DNA from 3 places in the Micromonospora sp. WMMD812 genome. Region 2 is predicted to be linked to each of the others. Evidence: riboswitches for the same ligand, from Rfam matches in the RefSeq annotation. Region 2 holds a riboswitch; each other region holds the start of a gene.
What was found. Region 2 has a riboswitch for cobalamin ahead of O7603_RS32190 (acyl-CoA thioesterase). Riboswitches for the same ligand answer to the same signal wherever they lie in the genome.
Positions count from the first base shown of each region.

Region 1 (5,759 bases), 610 kb from region 2:
TGGGGGCTCGGCGCGTCGCTCGGCTTCCCGGTCGGAATGAGCGCGGCGGCGGACGACGAGGAGAAGGCGCACGTACGGGTCAGCGTCGTCGCGGTGATCGGCTACACCGCGTTCCTCGCCGGGCCGCCGCTGCTCGGCCTGCTCGGCGACCGGGTGGGCACGCTGCGCGCGCTGCTCGTGGTGCCGCTGCTGCTGGTGCCGACCCTGGCGCTGGTGCCGGTGCTCCGCGCGCCCCGCCCGGCCGGCTCCGAGTAGCCGGGGCGCCGACGCGCACGCATCACGTCCAGTGCATCAAACCTAGCGGGGATCGGTGTTCCGCGGTATCGGGTGCGCGGCCGACTGCGCCGCGCACCGCCGCTGGTTAGGGTCGCCGGATGCCAACCGACGAGATCACCGCGGCCGCCGCGGGCACCTGGACGCTGGGCGACCGGACCGTCAACCGGATGGGCTTCGGCTCGATGCGGATCACCGCCCACCCGGACCGGGAGCGCGCGGTCGCGGTGCTGCGCCGCGCGGTCGAGCTGGGCGTGAACCACATCGACACCGCCGCCTTCTACGTCTCGCCCGGCGGCACCCTGGATGTCGGGGATGGGCCCCCGCGGTTCGCCACCGAGCTGATCCGCGCGGCGTTCGCGCCGTATCCGGACGACCTGGTGATCGCGACCAAGGTCGGTCCCGGGTACGACCCGGAGGGCGGCTTCACCGAGGCGCTCACCCCGGAGCGGCTGCGCGCCCAGGTCGAGGAGAACCTGCGCCGGCTCGGCCGGGACCACCTCGACCTGGTCAACCTGAGGGCCTACAAGCGGCCCACGCCGGTTCCGTTGGCGGACCGCTTCGGGGCCCTGGCCGAACTGCGGGCGGCGGGGCTCATCCGCCACCTCGGGCTCTCCAACATCCGCCCGGAGCACCTCGACGAGGTCCGGGACATCGCGCCGGTGGTCTGCGTGCAGAACGCCTACGGGGTGGACGCCTACCGGGAGGACGACGCCTTCGTCCGCCTCTGCGGCGAGCGCGGGATCGCGTACGTGCCGTTCTTCGCGCTGGCCGGCACCCGGCGGGAGGCGGGCGCGTCGGCCGAGGCGAACGAGGCGGTGCTGGCCGTCGCCGACGCCCACGGGGTCACCCCGCACCAGGTGCGGCTGGCCTGGACCCTGCACCAGGGCCCGCACGTGCTGGCCATCCCCGGCACCGGAAACCCGGCGCACCTGGCGGCCAACGTCGCCGCCGGCGCGGTGCGGCTCACCCCGGAGGACCTGGCCCGTCTCGGCTGAGCCCGCCGGCCAGGGCCGGCCCGCCCACCCGGCGATCCTCAGTCGCGCAGCCAGACCCGCAGCGGCCCGACCCGGGCGAAGCCGACCCGTAGCGCCGGATCGAGGTCTGGCCCGGACTCGTAGCCGACCAGCGGCGCCCCGGGTCGGGTCGCGCAGATCCCGGCCCAGATCTCCGCCACGCCGTCGCCGACGGCGAAGACGTTGGAGACCCCGGTCGCCGGGCCGCTGCGGTGGAGCACGGCGCCGCCGGCGACCGACCCGTCGGGCGCGTACCGGGCCAGCACGGTCACCCGGGGGTCGGCCAGCAACTCCGGGCGGAACAGCGCGCCGCCGCCGTGCGCGGCCGCCCAGGCGGCCAACCGGTCCGGGCTGGTCACCGGAGTCAGCGGCACGGCGCCGGGCCGCTGAGCGGCGGACCGCCCGGTCCCGGGCCGGCGAGCGGCGGGCGCGTCGGCGGCAGGCTCGCCCAGCGCCGGCGGGTCGGCGGGTGGCCGGTGGATCCAGTCGGCGGCGAAGAGCACGCGGAAGCCGTACGGTGCGAGGTCGAGGTCGGCGAAGCTGTCCTTCACCGACGCGCCCGGGCCGTCGTCGATGCGGTTCAGCAGGACGGCGGCGCGGACCCCGGGCCGCAGCGTGACGGCGTCCGGGTACCAGGGCGGCGAGCGGCGCGGCACCGACCAGGCGTCCGCGTCGGTCCGCCCGGCCAGGCCGTGGCTGGCGCACACGCTGCCGCACCACTGAGCGTTGTCGGCGGCCGCCCGCACCGCCACCGTCACTCCGGCCACGGCCCGACCCTACCGAGGTCGCCGGGGTCAGGTCGCTCCCATCCGGCTCGCAGCGGATTGACAGGAAACGGTGCTGCACTGGAGGAGCACCGAGGAGAGGAGGGGGCATGGGCTGGTTCAACCGGCGGTCACGCGCCGCCCACGGGGCACCGACGAAGCTCGACCGGGAGGCGACCCGGGAGGACCTCGCCGCGCTGGAGGCGTTCGTCACCAGCCGGCAGGGTGTGGAGTTCTACCTGGAGCCGGAGACCACGGCGACCGACACCACGGTGGTGGCGATCGCCCACGACGGCGAATGGATCCGTCGGCGCACCGGCTCGCCGCGGGCGGCGGCCGACATCGCCCGCCGCCGCGCCGTCCCGCTGTACGAGGCCGCCCGCACCGGCTACCCCGAGCGGATGCGCGCCTGGAACCGGGCCCACCCGGAGCGCCGGATGCGCTGACCGGTCCCGCGCCCCGCCGGCCGCCGGATGACGCGCGACCCGGGATGGGCGCCGGCGTGCCGGCTCAGGCGCCGTCGATCTCCGCCCGGGCCTGCTCCAGGGTCATCGCGTCGCCGTGGCTCGACACGTACCACCGGTAGTCCTCGTCGAGCAGCCGGCGGAGCAGCGCGACGTCGAGGCCGTCCGCGGGCTCGCGCAGGTGCGCGGGTGGCGGGTAGTAGCAGTCGCCGAGGAGCATGACGCCGGAGTCCGGCACCAGCACCACTGTCGAGTCCGGCGCGTGCGCGCCGCCGACGTGCCGCAGCCGTACGCCGACCGGCAGCTCCTCCTCGTCGGTGAAGGTGCGGGTGGGCGGCAGCACCGCGAAGTCGTCCCAGGAGTCCACCGCGAACGCCCGGGCCCGGAAGCTCGGGGCGAGCCGCGGATTGGCGCGGACCTGCTCGCGTAGGTAACGGTGGCTCCACGGCCGGGCCGCCTCGGCCCGCAGCAACTCGCCACCCGTGACGTGTCCCACGATCTCCACGCCGGGCCAGGCGCAGGCGCCCCAGACGTGGTCCCAGTGGTGGTGGGTGTAGACCAGCCAGCGCGGCGGCGGCAGCCCGGCGGCGTCCAGGGCGGCGCGGATCTCGCGGGCGTGCGCCGGGCTCTGCCCCGCGTCGATCAGCACACTGCCGCGTTCGTCGGCCACGACGGCGACGCCGGCCTGGACGGCCTCCGGGTCCGGATCGCCCGGGCAGAGCCAGACGCGACCGGCGAGATGGTGGAACCGCATGGCGATGATGGCCGTCATCCTCCCCGTCGATCCGAGCCGGTCGCTCGTGCCGGCCCGATCCTATGCCCGGCCACCGTCCACACCGGGCGTTCCACTCCGACATCGTCATCAATCGATGGTTTGGGCGACGGTGACCAGCGGGGGCGGCGTTGACCGGCGTCGGACGGGTGTGGCAGCATTCGCGGCCTGACGGCAGTGAAGGAAGCCGGTGCGATTCCGGCGCGGTCCCGCCACTGTCACCGGGGAGCGATCCCCCCTCGTGAGCCACGGCCGTGCGTGCGCGGTTGGAAGGCCGGGGGTGAGCGTCGATCCGGGAGCCAGGATACTTCGGCCGTCGGGACGTACCCCAGGGCGTGGACACCCGAGGAGGACCCGATGACGCACCGCGTCCGCAGCGCCGCCGGCGATCGCCGTGACCGGCCCGCATTCACCTCCGGCGGAGACGTCGGCCTCGCATCCGGCCGCGCCGGCCACTGACGTACGCCCCGCGCCGCCCGTCGGCGTCGGCCCGTGGCCGACGACCCCGCCGGCGGCCCGACGCGGTCGCTGACCCCGCGCCCACCCGCCCGCCCGGCCGCCCACGCGGCGATCCGGGCGTCACTCTCCGGAGCTGTCCGTGCGCACCCTGCTGCTCTCCACCGCCGACACCGACCTGCTGGCCGCCCGCGCCAGCGGCGCCGACTACCGGCTGGCCAACCCGGCCCGCGTCGACGCCGACTCCGTGCCCGCGCTGCTCGACGGCGTCGACCTCGCCGTCGTACGGCTGCTCGGCGGCCCCCCGGCGTGGCCGGACGGGCTCGCCGCGGTGCTCGCCTCCGGCGTGCCCACGGTCGTGCTCGGCGGCGAGTCGGTGCCGGACGCGGAGCTGATGGCGGCGTCCACCGTGCCGTCCGGGGTGGCCACCCAGGCGCTCGCGTACCTGGTCGAGGGCGGCCCCGCCAACCTGGCCGAGCTGGCCCGGTTCCTCTCCGACACGGTGCTGCTCACCGGTGAGGGCTTCGCGCCGCCGGCGCCCACCCCGACCCACGGTGTCCACGGCGACCGCCCGGCGCACCCGGACCGCCCCACGGTGGGGATCGTCTTCTACCGGGCGCACGCGCTCGCCGGGAACACCGGGTTCGTCGACACCCTCGCCGACGCGGTCGAGGCGGCCGGCGGCAACCCGCTGCCCGTCTACTGCGGCTCGCTGCGCGGGCTGACCGCCGGCGACGGCCCGTACGACCTGCTCGCCCGCTGCGACACCCTGCTCGTCACCGTGCTCGCCGCCGGCGGCACCGTCGCCGCCGACGCGTCGGGCGGCGGCGACGAGGACGCCTGGGACGTCGGCGCGCTCGCCGCGCTGGACGTACCGGTTATCCAGGCGCTCTGCCTGACCAGCACCCGCGACCAGTGGGCCGCCTCGGACGCCGGGCTGTCCCCACTGGACGCGGCCATGCAGGTGGCCGTTCCCGAGTTCGACGGCCGGATCATCACCGTGCCGTTCTCGTTCAAGCGGATCGACCCCGACGGCCTGTCGGTGTACGCCGCCGACCCCGAACGCGCCGCCCGGGTCGCCGGCATCGCCGTCCGCCAGAGCCGGCTGCGCCGGCTGCCGAACGCCGACAAGCGCCTCGCCGTCGTGCTCAGCTCGTACCCGACCAAGCACTCCCGGGTCGGCAACGCGGTCGGCCTGGACACCCCCGCCTCCGCGGTGCGGCTGCTCGCCCAGCTCGCCGAGGCCGGCTACCACCTCGGCGACGCGCCGCCGCCCGACGACGGGGACGCGCTGATCCACGCGCTCATCGCCGCCGGCGGCCACGACGTCGAATGGCTCACCCCGGAGCAGCTCGCCGCCGCCGAGGCCCGGGTGCCCGGCGAGGTCTACCGGCGCTGGTTCGACCAGATCCCCGGCGAGCTGCGGGAACGGATGCGCGCCCACTGGGGCGAGCCGCCCGGCGCGCTCTACACCGACGGCGGCGACGTCGTGCTCGCCGGGCTGCGCTTCGGCAATGTGGTGCTGCTCATCCAGCCGCCCCGCGGCTTCGGCGAGAACCCGATCGCCATCTACCACGACCCGGACCTGCCGCCGAGCCACCACTACCTGGCCGCGTACCGGTGGCTCGCCGCGCCCCCGGCCGACGGCGGCTTCGGCGCGGACGCCGTCGTGCACCTCGGCAAGCACGGCACCCTGGAGTGGCTGCCCGGCAAGGGCCTCGGGCTCGCCGCCGACTGCGCCCCGGACGCCGTCCTCGGCGACCTGCCGCTGGTCTACCCGTTCATCGTCAACGACCCCGGCGAGGGCACCCAGGCCAAGCGGCGCGCGCACGCCGTGGTCGTCGACCACCTGGTGCCGCCGATGGCCCGCGCCGAGACGTACGGCGAGCTGGCGAAGCTGGAGCAGCTGCTCGACGAGTACGCCACCGTGCAGGCCCTCGACCCGGCGAAGGTGCCGACCGTGCGGGCGCAGATCTGGGCGCTGGTCCGCGCCGCCGAGCTGCACCACGACCTG
Region 1 is NZ_CP114904.1:457,059-462,817, forward strand. Features, by position in the region: gene O7603_RS02005 (MFS transporter) at 1-255, shown strand, start outside; gene O7603_RS02010 (aldo/keto reductase) at 375-1,271, shown strand; gene O7603_RS02015 (hypothetical protein) at 1,310-2,056, opposite strand; gene O7603_RS02020 (hypothetical protein) at 2,164-2,499, shown strand; gene O7603_RS02025 (MBL fold metallo-hydrolase) at 2,564-3,289, opposite strand; cobalamin riboswitch at 3,470-3,599, shown strand; gene cobN (cobaltochelatase subunit CobN) at 3,888-5,759, shown strand, end outside.
Region 1: another riboswitch for cobalamin. It lies ahead of cobN (cobaltochelatase subunit CobN); the one in region 2 lies ahead of O7603_RS32190 (acyl-CoA thioesterase).

Region 2 (5,759 bases):
TGACGGCGCTGGAGACGTCGGCCGCGCTCGCCGAGCAGTTCGGCGTGCACCCCGCGTACACCGAGACCCGCGCCGCGAAGGGCGAGCTCCACCCGGACCTGTGGGGTGTCGAGCCCACCCAGCTCGACCGGTGGGCGGCGCTACGGTCGACGATCGCCGCGCACGGCCTGCGGAACTCCCTGCTGGTCGCGATCGCTCCGACCGCCACGATCGCCTCGATCGCCGGCTGCTACGAGTGCATCGAGCCGCAGGTATCCAATCTGTTCAAGCGCGAGACCATGTCCGGTGAGTTCCTCCAGATCAACACGTATCTGGTCCGTGAGCTGAAGGCGCGGGAGCTCTGGACGGCGCCGATCCGCGAACAGATCAAGCGCGCCGAGGGCTCGGTCCAGGGAATCGTCGACCTGCCAGCCGACGTGCGGGACCTGTTCCGTACCGCGTGGGAACTACCGCAGCGGGCCCTGATCGACCTGGCCGCCGCCCGCGCCCCGTTCATCGACCAGTCGCAGTCGCTGAACCTGTTCATGAGCGCGCCGACCATCGGCAAGCTCTCCTCGATGTACCTGTACGCCTGGAAGTCCGGGCTCAAGACCACCTACTACCTGCGGTCGCGTCCCGCGACCCGCATCCAGCAGGCGACCGTCGCCGTCACCCCGGCGCTCAAGCCGATCGTCGCCATGAGTGACGACGAGGCGCTGGCCTGCTCCCTGGAGAACCCGGAAAGCTGCGAGGCCTGCCAGTGACCACCATTCCCGAAACCCGCATCAGCACCAGTACCAGCGCCGGCGAGCGGCACATGCTGCTCGACCCCGGCATGGACCTGACCCTGCGGCCCATGCGCTACCCCCACTTCTTCGACCGGTTCAAGGACGCCATCAAGAACACCTGGACCGTCGAGGAGGTCGACCTCCACTCCGACCTCGCCGACCTGGCCAAGCTCTCCCCGGCGGAACAGCACCTGGTGTCCCGGCTCGTGGCGTTCTTCGCGACCGGCGACACCATCGTCGCCAACAACCTCGTGCTCAATCTCTACCAACACGTCAACTCCCCGGAGGGTCGGCTCTATCTCTCGCGGCAGCTCTTCGAGGAGGCCGTGCACGTCCAGTTCTATCTGAACCTGCTCGACACCTATGTCCCCGACGAGAGGGAACGGTTCGAGGCGTTCGCGGCGGTGGAGAACATCCCCTCGATCGCCCGCAAGGCCGAGTTCTGCTTCAAATGGATCGACTCCATCTTCGAGCTGCGCGAGCTGAAGACCCGTGCGGACCGGCGGGCGTTCCTGCTCAACCTGATCTGCTTCGCCGCCTGCATCGAAGGCCTGTTCTTCTACGGCGCCTTCGCGTACGTGTACTTCCTGCGGTCCAGGGGCCTGCTGCACGGGCTGGCGTCCGGCACCAACTGGGTGTTCCGCGACGAGTCCATGCACATGGCCTTCGCCTTCGACGTGGTGGACACCGTGCGTGCCGAAGAGCCGGACCTGTTCGACGCCGAGATGGAGCGGCAGGTCAAGGACATGCTGGCTGAGGCCGTGGAATGCGAGGTCCAGTTCGCCGCCGACCTGCTCGAGCAGGGAGTCTCCGGTATGTCGTTGACCGACATACGGGAATACCTTCAGCACGTGGCCGACCGGCGCTTGGCCGTGCTCGGCATCGAGCCGATGTACGGCAGCCGCAACCCGTTCGCGTTCATGGAGCTGCAGGACGTGCAGGAGCTGTCGAACTTCTTCGAGCGGCGGGTGTCGGCCTATCAGGTCGGGGTGACCGGCTCGGTCAGCTTCGACGACGACTTCTGATCGGCTGAGTCGGGCTGCTGTCCTGGGCGCTGCCCTCGCCCAGGACAGCAGCGACCCGATCGCAGACACACTCAGCAGGGCGCGCGTCGCGACCTGGAGGGTGCGGGGATCAGGGGCATTCAGGTCGACGAGCCCGCCCAGCGCGAAACCTTGCCGCTACGGGCCGCCGACCAAGCCCGTACCGCTGATGCCAGGTTCGCAACGTCGTCGGCGCGACGCCGAGCCGGCGGGCGAGCGTTCCGGGGCGCAGTCCCGGACCGGATGGATCGTCGGACGCCTGCCGGTCCCGCGTCCCGACAGTGTCCTGCGCACGCTGATGAAGCCTGTTGTCGTTCACCGCCGACCCCTCGAGGTCACCGATCTGGCCGCGCTCCGGGCGCGGGCAGTGGCAGGTCTTCGGACTCGCGGACATGACCGGAGCCTTCCGGTCACCTACTGGCCGTCGCTTCCCGAACGTGTGCACAGCGTTGACGGCGGTCGTTCCCGCTCACCGCTGCGGGGCAGTCCCGGACTCTCACCGGGTTAGCTCTTGCGGCACCCGGCCTGGACGGACGGGCGAACCAGCTGCCTCGACAGGTTAGGGGAGCGCCAGGCGACGACGGTGTGTGCGGCATTCGTCGGGGACCCGCTCACGGCCTGCCGGCCCGCAGGGTGCGCCGAATGACCTGATCTTGGCACTCGCACTCAGGTTGGGCGACAGCAACGAGGGAGATGACTCACGGTCGGACGCGCGGTCGACCCGGCGGTGGCGGGCGCGGGGATATGCTTCCGGGCGGCGCTGGTTCGCCCGGTCGTAGCCGGCCGGGCGTCGTAAGAGGGAACCCGGTGGGAGTCCGGGACTGCCCCGCAGCGGTGAGTGGGAACGACCGCCGTCATCAGCACTGGGCGACCTGCCCGGGAAGCGACGGCCAGTAGGAGACCGGTGAGAGCCGGTCGCGCCCGCGAGTCCGAAGACCTGCCCGCGCTGCGCACACGAGGTGTGTGCGCTGCCGTCGACCTCGCGGGCGGGTCGGGCGGGTGAGGCGCCGTGCGCGAGCCGTCGGCGCGTCCTCGACGTGCGCTCCCCGGGGTCGGTGGTGCGCTTCCCGAGGACGGACGACGACAGTGCACGACACCACGACCACCACCGCGACCCTTGCCGGCCGGCCGCCGTCGGCGTCCCACCTGACGCTGTCGCAGATCATGGATCAGCATCACACCAACCTCATGGGCACGGTCCACGGCGGCCGGATCCTCAACCTCATCGACTCGGTCGCCGGAGTGGTCGCCGCCCGGCACTCCGACGGGCCGGCGGTCACCGCGGCCATCGACGAGACGGCGTTCCTGCGCGCGGTCCGGGTCGGCGACGTCGTGCACGTGGACGCCCGGATCACCTGGGCCGGACGCAGCTCGATGGAGGTGGCCGTCAGGGTCACCGCCGACCGGTGGGACCGAGCCGTGCCGCCCGTCGACGTGGCGACCGCGCACCTGGTCATGGTCGCCGTGGACGACGACGGCCAGCCCCGCCCGGTCCCGCCGCTGCTGCCGCACACCGACGGCGACCGACGCCGCTACCGGGAGGCGGAGATCCGCCGTGAGCACCGGCTGGCACTGCGACGGGCTCTGCTCAGCGGCGGGGAGGGCTGAGGCGTGGTCGGTCTCTCCGCCACGGCCCTCACCGGCTACCTTGCCGCGATCGTGGTCCTCATGGTCACTCCGGGCCCGGACATGATGTTCGTGCTCGCCAATGCCACCCGCTACGGCGCCCGCGCCGGGGTGGTGGCCGCGCTGGGCGTCGCCGCCGGCGAAGCCGTACACGTCACGGCGGTCGTGTGCGGCCTCGCGGCGGCGATCTCCGCCTCTCCGGTGCTGTTCGCCGTGATCCGGTGGGCCGGTGCGGCATATTTGATCATTCTCGGAGTGCGGGCACTGCGCAGCACGGCGGAGCCCACCGCTGCCGCCGCCGGGCACGACTCCCGCGCCAGCAGGGCGTTCCTGCGTGGGCTGGTGACCAACCTGCTCAACCCGAAAATGATCCTGTTCAGCGTGGCATTCCTGCCCCAGTTCGTCTCGCCGGCCTCCGGCAACGTCACCGCTCAACTGGTGCTGCTCGGCGCGCTCTTCGTCGCGGTGCAGCTCACCGTCGACATCGCTCTCGGCGCGGGCGCCGGTCGGCTCGCCGGCCGGCTGGCCGACGGCCGCTGGTCGCGGCGAATCAACCGGATCTGCGCGATCGCCTTCGTCGGCCTCGGGCTCCGCCTGGCGGCGAGTTCGTAGCCGGTCCGCCCGGGCACGTGAGAATTTGCCGCGAGCAGGGTCCTCGGGGCCGGTTAGCCCGGCCACGAGGACCCGGCCGACTCAGACCCCGTCCGGCGGAGCCAGCGCAACGGACAGCGCCCGTAACGAGGCAGGCCGCGTTCGAAGCCGTCAGCCGGACAGTAGGGCTTGCCGGAGCAGCCTCGGGCCTCCGGCGTCGACTAAGTCCGCGGCACTGCGGACCCTCCGGCTGCCGATTCCTCCGCCGTCGGTTCCTCGGTCGGGTCCGCCGTCGGTTCCTCCGTCGGGTCCGCCGTCGTTCCGCCCGTCGGCGTTGCCGTCGGTCCCTGCGACGCGCCTTCCGACGTGGTAGGGCGTGGTGAGATCGAACTGCTGCCGTCTGACGGCGTGGGTCGGCCCGCCGCGCTCTCGGCCGCGGGACGAGTGGCCGTCGGGGTTGGGGATCCCGGCGCTCGAACCGGTACACCGGCCGAACCGCGAGTCTCCGGCTCGCCGCCACCGCCGCCGGGACCAGGTCCCCCTTGCGGTGGCGACACCGATGACGGCGCCGCGGGGGGCGACGACGGTCGCCCGGTCTGGCCCGGCGTCATCCCGGTGGGATCCGCGATCACCAGAACGGCGGCAACGGCGGCCACCGACCCGAGGAGCAGAGCGAGCGCGGCGTTTCCGCGACTGACGGCCCGGTCTCCCCGACTGCCGGCCCGGCTCCACGCACCCGTGCGGACCCGCTGCCGGGCGGCCAGGCGCACGGTTGGTGACCCGGTCGAGGCCGCCCTGGTGATGGCCCCGATCCGACGGTCGTACGAGTCCGCGAGGGCCTGCGCCGCGGCCGCCATGGCTCCCGCCGTCCGGAACCGGTGCGTGGGCTCCTTTGCCATCGCGGTGGCCACCAACTCCCGAACCTCCGCCGGGATGTCCTCGGGCAACGGCGGCGGTTCGTCTTCGAGGTGTCGCAGCGCCACCGCTACGGCGTTGTCACCCTGATACGGGGGCCGACCGGCGAGGCAGTGGTAGACGACGGCGCCCAGCGCGTAGACGTCGATCGCCGGCGTGGTCGCGTTCTTGGCCACCTGCTCGGGCGCCATGTACAGGGCAGTGCCGACGACCTGGTTCGCCGCGGTCAGGCTCGTCGCGCCCTGCGTGACCGCGACGCCGAAATCAACGAGTACGACGTGCCCGTCGGGCTCGATGATCAGATTGTGGGGCTTGACGTCCCGGTGGACGACGCCGGCGTCATGCGCGGCCTGCAGGGCGCGGGCGATCTGCGCCGCAACCGACAGAGCCTCGGCCGTGTCCAGCCGACCGACCTCGGCGATCCGCTCCGACAAGGGCTGTCCCTGCACACATTCCATCACGATGTAGGCGAGGTCCGGCCCTCCGGGCAGGGACATCTCGCCGTAGTCGTAGACCTGGGCAACCCCGGGATGACGCAGGGCCGCCATCGCCCGCGCCTCGCGGCGGAACCGTTCGCCGAAGCCGGCGTCGCTGACCAGGCGCGGGTGCAGCAGCTTGACGGCCACGCACCGGTCCAGCGTCTCGTCAACGGCCCGCCACACGTCGCCCATACCGCCGCCGGCGATCATCTCGACCAGGCGGTAACGGTCTCCGACGAGTTGCCCCACATTCGGCATGAGCTTTCGGTACCCCGGACTCACCGATCGCAAGCATGGCAGCACCGGCCGCAGCGTTCTTGGGTCATCCTTCCCGGCAG
Region 2 is NZ_CP114904.1:6,984,263-6,990,021, reverse strand. Features, by position in the region: gene O7603_RS32205 (ribonucleoside-diphosphate reductase subunit alpha) at 1-743, shown strand, start outside; gene O7603_RS32200 (ribonucleotide-diphosphate reductase subunit beta) at 797-1,792, shown strand; gene O7603_RS32195 (hypothetical protein) at 1,886-2,206, shown strand; cobalamin riboswitch at 2,162-2,372, opposite strand; cobalamin riboswitch at 2,604-2,749, shown strand; gene O7603_RS32190 (acyl-CoA thioesterase) at 2,897-3,418, shown strand; gene O7603_RS32185 (LysE family translocator) at 3,422-4,048, shown strand; gene O7603_RS32180 (serine/threonine-protein kinase) at 4,249-5,631, opposite strand.

Region 3 (5,759 bases), 130 kb from region 2:
GCGTAGGTGGTGCCGCCGCCGACCGTCGGGTAGAGCACCGCCGCCGTGCGCCCGGACGGCGGACCCGCCTCGGTCTGGATCCTGGTCATGCGCTCCTTGAGCGCGGTGACCGCGGTGGCGGCCTCCGCGTCGCGGCCGAACACCGTGCCGTAGCTCCGCAGCTGGGAGTAGATGTCGTCGAAGGTCGGCACGGTGGTGCTGTCCGGGCACATCGCGGGCTCTTCCAGCAGGGGGATGTCCACCGCGGAGAGGGTGTCGCGGGACAGGTTGTCGACCTCGCCGAGCACCAGGTCCGGCTGCTGGCTGATCACCACCTCCTTGGAGATCTGCAGGTGGCCGCTCGTGTCGGTCTTGTTGGTCAGCAGCGGGATCCGGTCCAGCTCGGCGAGGGTCGCGGCGTCGTAGTACTCCTTCGGGTACTGCCCGGCGCGGGCGGTGACGCGGTCCATGACGCCGAGGGAGTGCAGGTACGGCACGGCCGCGCTCTTGAGCAGGACGACCCGCTTCGGCGCGGCGGGGAAGGTGACCTCGGCCCCGCAGTTGGTGACGGTGAGCGGGTATCCCTGCCCGGCATCGGTCGGCTTGTCACCGCCTCCGCACGCGGTCGCGAGCAGCACAACGGCGGACGCGGCGGCGGTGACGGCGAGACGGGTTGCCTTCATGGTTTCTCCTTCACGGCTGTGGCGCTCAGGCGCCGGAGGCGTGCAGACGACGGATCAGGACCACCAGGAACGGGGCGCCGAGCAGGGAGGTGATGATGCCGATCGGGATCTCCTGCGGGGCCAGCAACACCCGCGCGAGCACGTCGGCCCAGACCAGCAGGATGGCCCCGAGCAGGGCGGCCACCGGCACCACCCGTACGTGCGGCGATCCGACGAGGCGCCGGGCCAGGTGAGGCACGACGAGCCCGATGAAGCCGATGCTGCCGGCCGCGGAGACCAGCACGCCGACGCTGAGGGAGACGACCACGAGCAGGCGCATCCGGAACAGGGCGGGCGATACACCCAGGGTCTGCGCGGTCTCGTCGCCGATGGCCAGGACATCGAGCCGCCGACCGGCGACGGTCAGGTACAGGATCGCGCCACCCAGCACGACCGCGGCCACCACCAGCAGGGCGTTCCACCGGGCCAGGCCCAAGGAGCCGAGCAGCCAGAACATCACCGAGCGCGCGCCTTCGGCTGACCCGGACGCGAAGATCAGGAAGCTGGTGGTGGCGTACAGCGCGTAGCCGACCGCGACCCCGGACAGCAGCAGTCGAATCGAGGTCACCCGGCCGCCGCTGCGCGCGATCAGGAAGACCAGCAACGATGCCGCGAGCGCGCCGACGAAGGCGCTGGTGGACAGGGCGTACTGCCCGAAACCCGCGCCGGCGCCGAACAGGATCGCCGCGGCGGCGCCACTGGAGGCCCCGGAGTTGATGCCGAGCAGATAGGGGTCGGCCAGCACGTTGCGCACCATGGCCTGCAGGGCCACCCCGCACACCGCCAGTCCGGCGCCCACGAGCATGCCGAGCAGCACCCGGGGCAGCCGGACCTGCCAGACGATGGCTTCCTGCGGCAGCGTCCAGGTCACGTCACCGGGAAACCCGAACAGCTGGTGCCCGATGATCCGCGCCACGGTCACCGGAGGGATCCCGATGGCACCGGACCCGACCGCGACCACCCCGGTCAGGACCAGCCCGACCGTCAGCACGAGCAGCCATGTCCCGGTGCGGCGTCGCTGCGCCGCGACACCGAGCGGGTCATCCTGCTCCGTCAGCAGGCTGGTGGTCATCGCCGCACTCCTAGCTGCACCACTATTGCTTCTGCACAATATTGGCAACAAGCTAGCAGCAAGATCAAGGCTCGAGGAAGCCGATGCGCCCCTGTTCACATCCGAGATGCCCGGCGTTCGAGCTGGGGTCCGATCCGGGCGCTCGTCCGCCCAGCCGCCGCCGCACTCTGGTGGGGAGGGCGGCAACTCCGCCGCGTGTCCGGGCGGATTGGCACGTCGTGGTGGGTCCCGGGCAACGCGGCGGTCGTCGGCCTTCGCGCGAGCGCGCGTCCGGTGACCACCGCCGCGACCAAGGGCCTCGGCGGTGGCTCCACCGACGGGGGCGACGCGGAACCCGACTACCTGATGTCCGTGATCGGCGCGTCGCCGGAGGGCGCCAGACCTCGGCTCACGCCGAGAGCGCCAGACCTCGGCTCATGCCGAGAGCGCCGGCGCTGAGGTCGGCACCGCGCGTGCGTGGACGTGCCGGTCGACGAGCGCGCCGAAGAGCAGGCCGAGCGTGGCCCAGGTGACGAGTTGGGTGCCGAGTGAGGCGAGCCGGAAGTTCCAGAGCACCAGGGCGGGGAACCCGTCAGGCACCTCGCTGATCGTGGGCAGGGCGATGTGGACGATCGCGATGACGACGGCGAACGCGACGGCGGCCAGGATGGTGGCGTTCCATCCGCCGAGTCGAGGGTGCAGCCAGCGTCCGAAGGAGACGGCCAGCAGGCCGGCGGCGACCGCGATGACGATCATGAGGAAGTACAGGCCGGTCCGTTGTCCGAGGGTGTCCGGATTGCCGGTGGCCGGCGGGTTGGCCGGATACTTGAGAAAGGGCACGAACGCGACGGTCACGAAGCCGCCGAGGGCGACCAGCGCGGCGGTCGCGCGTGCGGTGAAGCGGCCGATCCGGCCGTACGCGACGGCGAAGGCGAGCGCGAACAGGCCGCCGAGCGCGACCCCGTACACCACGGTGGCGGTGGCGAGGCCGACCGTGCTTTGTACGGTGCGGCTCACCAGTTCGGGTTCGCCGGCCTCGGCGTGTCCGGCGTGCGAGGCGGCGTGGGCGGCTTCGAAGTCGATGGCCTGGCCGACCGGGCCCTCACCGAAGGCGGTGGCGAAGAGGAAGGCGGCGGCGCCGGCGGCGAGCCCGACGAGCATGCCGCGGACGAGGAGCGAGCGTGCGGACAGCATGAGGTCTCCGGCCGGGCTCAGTGGCAGGGGAAGCCGAGCAGGTGGCGTCCGTCGTGCACGAACTCGTGCACCGTCTCGCCGGCGAACACGGAGAGGACGCCCTGCTCGACGCCGACGAAGTAGAGCAGCACGGCCGCGAGCAGAGTGCCGAAGAGCGCCCAGGGCAGGATCTGGCGCAGCGGCACGGCGGCCGGTAGCGGCACGGCGGTGGGGGTGGGCAGCGACACGTCTGCCATGACATGGACCTCCTCGGGATCACGCGTCCCATAGTGGGTGCCGTGACGGGGAGGGTCTGACTCCCGGCCTTGTGGGGCTCCGCCCGCAAGGCCCGGTTACAGTGGCGCGACCGTGCCGGGATTTCACCGGCTTCCTCCGACCGTCACGCTGGTGCCCCGGACGGTACGGACGCCGGCGAGCGGTGTCAACGGGTGAGCCGTCGTCCGCAGCGGTGATGGTCGCAACCTGTCGGACGACACCGACGAGTCGGAGGTTGGCAGCATGAGCAGTCGCCTGATCCTCGTCAGCCACGCACCGACCACGGCCACCCGCGCCGCCGCCTTTCCACGGGACGAGCCACTCGACGCGCACGGGTTGGCCGCCGCGACCGCCCTCGTCGGCGCGCTGCCCCGCGCCGACGAGGTGCGCTGCGGGCCGGCACGACGGTGCGTGCAGACCGCCACCGCGCTCGGGCTCACGCCAACCGTCGACGAGGACCTGCGCGACGGCGACCTCGGCACCTGGGCCGGCCGTACCCTCGACGAGGTCGCGGCGGGCGAGCCGGACGCGATCGCCGCATGGCTGACCGACCCGGCTGCCGCGCCACACGGCGGCGAGTGCCTGCGCGACCTGCTGGACCGGACCGCGGGTTGGCTGCGGGCGCTGCCCGACGCGGCGCGCACAATCATCGCCGTCACCCATCCGATGGTGATCCGCGCCTGCATCGTGACCGCGATCCACGCCACGCCCGCGTCGTTCTGGCGGATCGACATAGCCCCGCTCACCGCGACCGTCCTTCGTGGTGGTCCCGCCAGGTGGACGCTGCGTACGACGGCCGGCCCGTTGACCTGACCAAGCCGGAAGCCGCTCCCGGAGGCGCCGCGGTCCACCGGATCCGCCCGTGGCGGATCACCCCGGTTCGGTCCGGTCGGCGCGGGCGTGCGCGGCGCGGGCGCGCGGCCGACCGAGGACCACGGTGGCGGCGAAGAGCACGATCATGCTGGCGACGCACCAGATGGCGAGCTTGGCCGCCGGCCAGAAGGCCGCTTCCGGAAAGTAGATCACCGACTTGATCAGATCGGAGCCCAGCCCTGGGATGTCCCACAGGTGGACGCTCCGGAAGAACCCGGGCAGGAACTCGGGCGGGTAGATGCCGCCGGAGCCGGGATTACCCAGCACCACCAGCAACAAGATGATCAACCCGGTGCCGAGCCGCGCGAGCCAGCTCTGCACGGCGGCCGCGAAGAGCGCGGCGGCGAAGGCCAGGAGCGCCCCGGCGCCGAAGAGGCTGACCAGGTGCCGGTCCCAGACTCCCAGACCGGGGCCGGCGAGGAGCGCACCGGCGAGCCCGAGCAGGGCGGCGTGCAGGGCGAGGCCGCTGATCCGCAGACCCGCCCGGGCCACGTTGCGGGGCACCGTGCCCAACGTCAGATTGAGGGCGATGCCGCCGAAGTAGCCGCCGATGACCAGGCCGATGGCCATGTAGAACGGCACCACCCCGCGTGGGTCGTCGTCGTCGACAGGTGCGGCGTCGGTCACTGTGAGCGGCACCTGCGCGCGTTGGGTCGCGACCGTCAGAATCCGTTTGATCAACTCGGTGGCCGGGGGCCCGGCGGCGCTGGCGATGGTCAGGGTCAGTCCGGGTGGGTCGCTCGCGCTGGCCAGCACCGCGTAGATCTCGCGCCGGTCGAGCGCCCGCTCGGCGGCGGTGCGGTCGTCGTACTCGGTCGCCTTGAGCTGCCGGCCCTGCGTCCGGACAGCGGCCAGGAGGTTCTCCGCGGGCTGGTCGCCGCGGATCACGCCGACCGGAACGTCCTTCGGCTTGGGGTCGTGCAGGGCGCCGACGTAGGCGGCGATGAACCCGCTCCCGATGATCAGCGCGACGAGCAGTGGACCGATGGCGCTGGTGATCGCATGCCGCAACGGCACCATCGCAGGCGGCTCGCGGCGCGGGCGGACCGCGTTCTCGACACGCTTCCGCTCGTCGTCGGCCCGCTCCGGATCCGGTTCGGCCATGTGCATATAGTCAGGCTATGTGAACAATCGTCGCTTTATCTGGGCAATGCCGCGCGGAACGGATGACGCTGTCCCTGATGTCGAGGGAGATCGCCCGGCCGGTGCCCGCCTGGTTCATGGCCGAGATTTCGGAGGGTCCGGTTTGACGCGCCCCGCAGGCGTCAGCTCCATAACCCCGGTGACCGTGGTGGCCGACGCGCTCATCGCCGACCAGCAGGGCCGGATTCTGCTGACCCAGCCAACCTACCGGCCGGACTGGGTGCCGCCGGGCGGCGACGTCGAAGCTGGTGAGACTCCCGAGCAAGCCTGTGCCCGGGAGGTGGCCGAAGAGATCGGTGTGCGTGTCGTGCCCGCTCGGCTGCTCGTCGTCGACTGGCTGCCGACCCACCGGTACCGGGCGGAACCGATGGTCTACTTCCTCTTCGACTGCGGCCAGGTGCCCGACGACGTCGCAATCCGGCTGGCCAACGGCGAGGTACGCGAGTGCGCGTTCCTCTCGCTCGCGCAGGCGTTGCCACTGATGACGCCGGGCACGGGCGCGCGAGTGACCGCGGCCATGCGGGCGCGCACCGGCGTTGCTC
Region 3 is NZ_CP114904.1:7,112,629-7,118,387, forward strand. Features, by position in the region: gene O7603_RS32875 (ABC transporter substrate-binding protein) at 1-662, opposite strand, end outside; gene O7603_RS32880 (iron ABC transporter permease) at 688-1,773, opposite strand; gene O7603_RS32885 (CbtA family protein) at 2,188-2,946, opposite strand; gene O7603_RS32890 (CbtB domain-containing protein) at 2,964-3,182, opposite strand; cobalamin riboswitch at 3,214-3,356, opposite strand; gene O7603_RS32895 (histidine phosphatase family protein) at 3,445-4,014, shown strand; gene O7603_RS32900 (hypothetical protein) at 4,072-5,184, opposite strand; gene O7603_RS32905 (NUDIX hydrolase) at 5,321-5,759, shown strand, end outside.
Region 3: another riboswitch for cobalamin. It lies ahead of O7603_RS32890 (CbtB domain-containing protein); the one in region 2 lies ahead of O7603_RS32190 (acyl-CoA thioesterase).